DNA from 2 places in the Shewanella sp. 5S214 genome. Region 1 is predicted to be linked to the other one. Evidence: predicted binding sites of a transcription regulator. Region 1 holds the regulator's gene; the other holds the start of a gene.
What was found. The regulator MetJ, encoded in region 1, represses methionine synthesis genes. The targets are predictions, from matches to a motif close to TAGACGTCTAGACGTCTA.

Region 1 (4,221 bases):
CGTAACCGGGTAGTGTAAAATATGTCGTTATTAATATCTTGTTGGGTTTTTTGGCCTAACACCATTGGCATAATGCCTTGCAGCATACCGCTTTGAAACGCGCTGGCTAAATCAGGATTAGCCATCATCATTTGGCCCAATGGTGAGGTGGCACTATTTGGATCGCCAAATGCTCCTGACATGGCTTTCGCGCCAAAATCAGAAAAGTTAACGTTCATGGCAGGGTTCCATGTGACATTTTGATAATGTAATGAGTGTGCTTTGGTTCTAAAGTCACCAGTGATGGACACTCTGTCCAGTGCCGTATGGCGCTCAGTTTTATCAACCCGTGAGTTTAAGTCGTCAAGATCTTCGGTAATGGTGGCCAGTTGTTGTTTAAGATCGGCAATTTTTTGTGCATCGGTGTCTGCCGCTAAGCTAGCGCCGCTCATGAAAAGCGCATTAGCTACAAGTATTGATATCAGAGTTCTCATCATCTTTCTCTCCCCCTAAACTTGCCAAATGTATAAGCTGATGTGGCAAATTTTTGGTGTAAAAATCCCTGAGGCTAAGCCTCACTATTTTGTCAGTTTGGTTATTGGCTGATGTTGACGCTTAAGACGACAAGGCCCTAAGCTGTAATGACTTAGCCACAGGTTGCTGGTTGGTCTGAATCGGCTGCGTGGTCATATAAAAACTGTTGAATATCTTTCAAGTCTTTTTCTGATAGCGCCTCGAAAACAGCAGGTTTGGCTTTATGCATATCACGGGTGAAAAAGCGATCCCACTGGCTCATGGTTTTGGTCATAGGGGTGAGCTCTTTGCCTTCACTATTGGCACTGTGGCAAGCTTTACATTCTTTTTTATAAAGATGTTTACCTTTTTTAGGGTTACCACCTTCTGCAGCCATTACTTGGCTACCAAGAGAAAATGCAATCGCGATTGCAATACCAACTTTAACGTAAATGTTCATCATTTTATCCTCTACAAAGCTTTTTATGGCTGGTGCCTTAGCAACATATATTTATTGTTTTGCTGTAAATAATGTTACCTAAAAGGGGGTAGTGTTAATTTGAAGTAGATCATATCCATGAGAAAAAACTAATTGAAAAAAAGTTAATTGATAAAAATCTAATGGAGTTGGTGTGATGCAGATCTATTGTCTAGAGGGTAATAGTTTGCTAGAGGATAAATTAACGTTTAGTGACAGGGATTCAGCCACATAAAATAATGCGCAGCCCTGTTTATTGGAAGGTCATTTGATAAAGAGAATCAGTGAGTGGCGTTAAATTAATGCGATTGTCGACTTTATTACTAATATTGTTGCGCTAATGCTACACAATATTAATGTCGCAGCCCGGGTTTTCTCTTTATCGACACGGCCAATTAATCGACCAGAGACAAGGTAGCCAGCAATGACTGAGGGGAGTAATAGCAGTGATAGCCATAAATGTTTTACTTCAACTAAGCCGACAACGGCTAAAATAGCCAATGCGATTAATGAGCTAAAGACAAAAAAGGCTGATAGCGCCGCCCTAAATTGACTGGCATCTTGACCGGCAAGTAAAATGGCCATTGGTGGGCCGCCGATCGCAGCGATATTGCCAAATATGCCCGAAAATACCCCAGCGATAAATAAACTGATGCGATTGATTGGTGCGGTAAAGCGAAAGACGCTTAGGATAACGGCAATAAACACGATTGCTGCAATCACCAAGCCTAGTATGGCTTGTGGTGCAAACAGTAATAACCCAGCACCTAAAAATCCTCCTGGAACACGTCCAAGTAAGGCATATTGTAATCCATTAAACTGTAGGTGGCCGCGCTCTCTAAACAAGGTCATTGCAGAGATTGCAAAACCCATGGCAATAATAGGAACGGGAACTAATTGAGGATTAACAATATACAGCAGTGGGCTTGCTACAACGGCTAACCCAAAGCCAATTAAGCTTTGGGTTAGCGCGCCAAAAAATACAATAATTGATGCCAGTATCAAAGTGGTTGGATCGATAAATGACATCATAATTTCTCTTTAAAATATTACTGCTTATAGCAATCCACATTGAAATTGGATCTATTTTAGGCGTACAGCAACTTTGCCTTTAAAAGACTGCCTCGAATACCACGCTAATCATTTTCGCTAAAAGAGCAAACTTCAATAAGGATTGGTATCAATGGGCAGTTTTAAAGTCGGTGAGGGATTCATTAACCTGTAGGTTATTCGAGCTCTTCCCATTCGATACCCATATCATCCATTAACTTTTTCGCTTCACTTGGAATGCTATCAGGCTGATCTTTTGATAAATCACCGTCATAAGGTAATGGTTGACCTGTGTACGCGTGCAAAAATGCTTCGCATAGCAGTTCACTGTTAGTTGCATGGCGCAGATTATTTATCTGGCGACGCGTCCGCTCATCTGTCAGTACTTTTAATACTTTTAAAGGGATAGAAACCGTAATTTTTTTTACTTGTTCATTTTTTTTGCCGTGTTCGGCATATGGGCTGATATATTCGCCATTCCATTCAGTCATTAACTTACCCTTAACGATAAATACGCTGCAGATTTTAAACCGTTACAATCTCTAGTCAAATTATTGCTACTATTTAATCCCGATGCAAATAGATTTCTCGATGTTTAGACGTCTAAACGTCTATTTTGGTTGACTCGGAGGGAACTCTTCGGTAAATTTGGACGTCTAGACATCTATTGTGTGTTTGTGACTTTTTAGGAATCAATTATGACTCAGTATCAAAGTGCCACTTTGGCCGTTCGCCAGGGTATAGAAATAGACACACAACATGGTGCTATTGTGCCGCCGATTTATTTATCGACCAATTATTCATTTGATGGCCACACTAATCCTCGCGAGTTTGACTACAGCCGTTCAGGTAATCCGACGCGTTGTATATTAGGTGAGGCGATTGCAAAACTTGAGCAAGGTGTAACTGGTGTGGTGACATGTACCGGTATGGCGGCCATTACCTTAGTGACCAGTTTGTTGGGCCCAGATGATTTATTGGTTGTGCCGCACGATTGTTATGGTGGCAGTTACCGTTTATTTACTAACCTGGCCAAAAAAGGTCAATTTAAGTTATTGGTTGTTGATCAAACTGATGCGCAAGCGCTGGGCAACGCGATAGCGCAAAATCCCAAAATGGTCTGGTTAGAAACGCCATCAAATCCATTACTGCGGGTAGTCGATATTAATGCGATCAGTATCGCTTGCCATGAGGTTGGCGCGTTAGTGACGGTTGATAACACTTTTTTGTCGCCAATATTACAACAACCTTTATTGTTGGGGGCCGATATCGTTATTCACTCAACCACCAAATACATTAATGGTCACAGTGATGTGGTCGGTGGCGCTGTGGTGGCTAAAGATGCTGAAGTGGGTGAATTATTACATTGGTGGTCAAATACCCTTGGATTAACCGGTTCTGCTTTTGATAGCTATTTAACCTTACGTGGCTTAAGAACGCTGGCAGTCCGCATTCGTGAGCATCAACGTAATGCGCAAAAAATTGTAGAATTACTCAATGCCAGTGATGTGGTTGCCAAGGTGTATTACCCAGGGCTAAAAGACCATCCGGGTCACGAAATTGCCGCAAAACAACAACAAGGTTTTGGCGCTATGTTAAGTTTTGAATTAACCGGTGGCGAAGCTGAAGTGGTGGCCTTTTTACAGGCATTATCTTTGTTTAGTATTGCTGAAAGTTTAGGCGGAGTGGAAAGTTTAGTTGCTGTTCCTGCCACCATGACTCACCGTGCAATGGACCCACAGGCAAGGCAACAGGCTGGTATTAAAGACACTTTACTGAGATTATCTGTCGGTATTGAAGATGCAGATGACCTGCTCGCGGATATTCAAGCCGGTCTCGCCGCTGTTACTGCGATAAAATCAGCTTGAGTTGGCTTAATTCGAGTTTAAGTTTGCTGTGGTTCCGGCCAAATAAAGTAAAATAGAAAATATGCACTTGCCACACTGTTTATTTCAAATTAGAAGTATAGCTGTCGCAATAAAAGTCTTAGTTGTTTAAGGAGTTAGTAATGACGCGAAGTCATTTACATAAGTTTGGTGGTTCAAGTTTAGCGGATGCAGATTGCTATCGCCGTGTTGCCCATATTTTGCTTACACATGGTCAAAGTGATGATTTAGTTGTGGTATCGGCCGCCGGCAAAACGACTAACTTTTTATACAAATTACTCACTCTGCGTGACAGCGGTCAGTTATGGCAAGAAG
Region 2 (4,221 bases), on a different contig from region 1:
CAAATAAGAAGCAATGTTTAGTCTTTAATCTAGGTGCAATAAACTGTAATAAGTGGCTTGCATGGTGTTGGCCACGATAGTCGGGGTGAACTAACAACCCATTTACCAGTTGATAGTGGCCTATCGGTTTGACTCTTATAGCGGCAATAATATTTCGCGGTCTGAATGTCGCTCTATTAACGTCATCACTCCTGTCTTGATTATCAGTAGCGCTTGAGTTTAGGTGATTAATAACTGCTATGGCTTCTTTTTGAGCTAATCGCGCATAAGGCATATGCTGACGATAGAATAATTTAATGGCTGACCATTCTTTTATTGCACAGAGCTTTATCGCTGAGAGTTTGCTTTCAGCAAGTTCAATCGCGTTGCCTTCTAAAGCGGTAGGATGACTCGCAATCGACTTATTCGCAATCGAATCACCTTCAATGGGTGCCGCCCCCATGGATGGCGGTGCAACAGCTTGCTTTGCTATTATATTTTTTTCTAGCCAAGTGGCTTGATACATAATGAGACCCAGTGTCGAGATTAAATCATTACCTTATTACATCTGCTAGTGCAAATTGGATAGCGCTAATAACATAAAACCGCCAAATGGCGGTTTTATGTTTGATATCGTTTTAGCTTAGCCAACAAGCGTTAAGGCTATATCGATACCTAGCTTATTATAGTCCGGCATCAGCACGGAGAATCTCAGCTTTATCTGTCGCTTCCCAAGGGAATATATCGCGACCAAAATGGCCATAAGCTGCAGTTTGTTGATAGATAGGACGCGCCAAATCTAGCATTGCGGTTAAACCATAAGGACGCAGCTCAAAGTGCTGACGGATCAATTTGATCAATACTTCTTCAGACACTTTGCCAGTACCGAATGTTTCGATACTGATAGATGTTGGCTCTGCAACACCAATAGCATAAGACACTTGTAGCTCACAGCGATCAGCAAGACCTGCAGCAACAATATTCTTAGCCACATAACGTGCAGCATAAGCTGCGCTACGGTCTACTTTCGATGGGTCTTTACCTGAGAATGCACCGCCACCATGGCGCGCCATTCCGCCGTAAGTATCAACGATAATCTTACGTCCTGTTAAACCACAATCACCAACAGGTCCACCAATAACAAAGCGACCAGTAGGGTTGATAAAGTATTTAGTGTCTTTGTTTAACCATTGTGCAGGTAATACAGGCTTGATGATGGTTTCCATTACGGCTTCAATCAAATCTGCTTGTGTTACGTCTTCACGATGTTGAGTTGACAATACAATCGCATCGATACCGATGATTTTGCCATCGTCATATGCAAAGGTTACTTGGCTTTTTGCATCTGGACGCAACCAAGGTAAAGTGCCGTCTTTACGCACTTCTGACTGACGCTTAACTAGCTTATGAGCGTAAGTGATAGGTGCAGGCATTAATACGTCGGTTTCATTGCTGGCATAGCCAAACATTAAGCCCTGATCGCCAGCGCCTTGTTCAGCAGGATCTGAGCGGTCAACGCCTTGATTGATGTCTGGTGACTGTTTGCCAATGGCATTAAGTACCGCACATGAATCAGCATCAAAACCCATATCTGAATTGGTGTAACCGATTTCGCGGACGGTTTTACGGGTAATTTCTTCAATGTCTACCCAAGCAGAAGTGGTGACTTCACCGCCCACTAATACCATACCGGTTTTAACATACGTTTCGCACGCAACACGAGCCTTTGGATCTTGCTCAAGTATTGCGTCTAATACCGCATCAGAAATCTGATCGGCGATTTTATCTGGATGACCTTCTGAGACCGACTCAGAGGTAAACAAGTGCTTTGCCATAATAGGAAAATCTCGTTGGTTGCATTTGAATATACGTCTAGACGTCTATTTTAGTCGAAATCTAATTTGATAACACCCCTTAATACGAATTTAAGCAGATAATTGTGCAGTAGTGCATGAATATTTTTTACTCTCTATGAGTGTGTTTAGCTAATGGGTTAATTAAACTTATGATTAAATTAAGTTTTAATCATTTTTGTTGGTCTGCTTTAAACACTTTGGTGCCATTAATTGAACAATATTGAGGATGATTATGAGGTGTTGTGTGTTGAGACAAGTTGAGGTTTTATTTACACAGCGCTGTTTTCTAAGCTGACTGTCAATAAATAATTACTCAGTGTGTAACTGTTCATTACGGGGCTTTTGCATGTTATCTACCCAATAAACATCAGCGGTAAGACGACCTTAATAGGTAAAAGTGAGCTTATTACTGACTAAAAATGTAATGAGAGAAATTTTAATTTGCGTCACATCGCCTTGTAGGGGAAAATATGGCTTCACAATTGCCCGCTAGACCTTACAAACAAGCAGGAGAGAGCATGTCATCTCGTAAAGTACTCGCTAACGCTATTCGCGCCTTAAGTATGGATGCGGTTCAAAAAGCCAATTCTGGTCATCCAGGTGCCCCAATGGGTATGGCTGATATCGCCGAAGTGCTATGGAATGATTTTCTAAAGCACAATCCAACTAATCCTAACTGGGTCGATCGCGATCGTTTTGTTCTGTCAAACGGTCATGGCTCTATGCTTATCTACTCTTTATTGCATTTATCAGGCTATGAGTTGCCGATTGAAGAGTTAAAGCAATTCCGTAAATTACATTCAAAAACACCTGGTCATCCTGAGTATGGTTATACTCCAGGTGTTGAAACCACCACCGGTCCTTTAGGCGCAGGTTTGAGCAATGCTGTTGGTATGGCGATTGCCGAAAAAACCTTAGCGGCTCAGTTTAACCGTCCAGGTCACGATATTGTTGATCATTTTACCTACTGTTTCTTAGGTGATGGCTGTTTAATGGAAGGTATTTCTCACGAAGCCAGTTCATTAGCCGGCACATTAGGCCTAGGTAAGTTAGTGGCATTTTGGGATGACAACGGTATTTCTATCGATGGTCATGTTGAAGGTTGGTTCACTGATGATACGCCTAAGCGCTTTGAAGCTTATGGCTGGCATGTTATTGCTGATGTTGATGGTCATAATCCTGATGCCATCCGTGCAGCAATTGAACAAGCTAAATCTGTCACCGATAAGCCATCGATGATTTGCTGTAAAACCATTATTGGTTTTGGTTCTCCGAACAAATCGGGCAGCCATGATTGTCATGGTGCACCATTAGGTGATGCTGAAATTGCAGCCGCTCGTGAGTTCTTAAACTGGCCACACGCTCCTTTTGAAATCCCATCTGATGTTTATGCTGGTTGGGATGCGAAACATAAAGGTGAGGCGAATGAGTCATTATGGAATGACAAGTTTGCTGCATATCAAGCTGCGTTCCCAGAACTTGCTGCAGAATATGATCGCCGTGTTTTAAAGGGTGATTTACCTGCTGATTTTGAAGCAAAAGCACAAGCCTTTATCCAAGAAAGCCAAGATAAAGCCGAAGGTATTGCGAGCCGTAAAGCGTCTCAAAATGCGATTGGTTTCTTTGGTGCTATGTTGCCAGAATTACTTGGCGGTAGCGCAGACTTAGCTGGTTCTAACTTAACGCTGTGGTCTGGCTCAAAAGGTATTCAAGACGATCCTGCCGGTAACTACATCTATTACGGTGTACGTGAATTCGGTATGAGCGGTATTATGAACGGTGCTTCGTTGCATGGTGGTTTTATTAACTATGGCGCTACCTTCATGATGTTTATGGAATACGCGCGTAACGCAGTACGTATGTCAGCATTAATGGGTATTCAAAACATTTTCGTTTATACCCATGACTCTATTGGTCAAGGCGAAGATGGTCCAACGCATCAGCCTATTGAGCAATTAGCTAACTTACGTTTAACGCCAAATATGGCAGTATGGCGTCCATGTGATGCAGCAGAAACGGCTGTTTCATGGAAGGCGGCAATTGAGCGCCGTAATGCACCAACATCATTAGTTTTCAGTCGTCAGGGTCTTAAGGCTCAAGCGCGTACTGCGGAGCAATTAGCTAACGTTGCTAAAGGCGGTTATGTACTGTCTGATTGTCAAGGCACTGCTGATGTGATCTTAATTGCAACCGGTAGCGAAGTGCAATTAGCCATGGATTCAGCCGCTGAGTTAAGCAAACTCGGCCAGAAAGTGCGCGTGGTTTCTATGCCTTCTACGACTGAGTTTGATAAGCAAGATGCTGCTTACAAAGAATCTGTATTACCAAAAGGTGTCACTAAGCGTGTTGCTATTGAAGCTGCGCATACTGATTTCTGGTACAAATA

Region 2: a site for MetJ is predicted at 1,845-1,862, ahead of metK (methionine adenosyltransferase). Genes of this name have one in related genera too.

What each region holds. Positions count from the first base shown of each region.
Region 1 is NZ_JBGOOV010000004.1:184,040-188,260, forward strand. It holds gene ACED29_RS04205 (DUF3373 domain-containing protein) at 1-473, opposite strand, end outside; gene ACED29_RS04210 (cytochrome c) at 626-955, opposite strand; gene ACED29_RS04215 (sulfite exporter TauE/SafE family protein) at 1,265-2,002, opposite strand; gene metJ (met regulon transcriptional regulator MetJ) at 2,197-2,511, opposite strand; gene metB (cystathionine gamma-synthase) at 2,719-3,888, shown strand; gene ACED29_RS04230 (bifunctional aspartate kinase/homoserine dehydrogenase II) at 4,029-4,221, shown strand, end outside.
Region 2 is NZ_JBGOOV010000008.1:139,775-143,995, forward strand. It holds gene ACED29_RS07680 (GNAT family N-acetyltransferase) at 1-505, opposite strand, end outside; gene metK (methionine adenosyltransferase) at 663-1,814, opposite strand; gene tkt (transketolase) at 2,354-4,221, shown strand, end outside.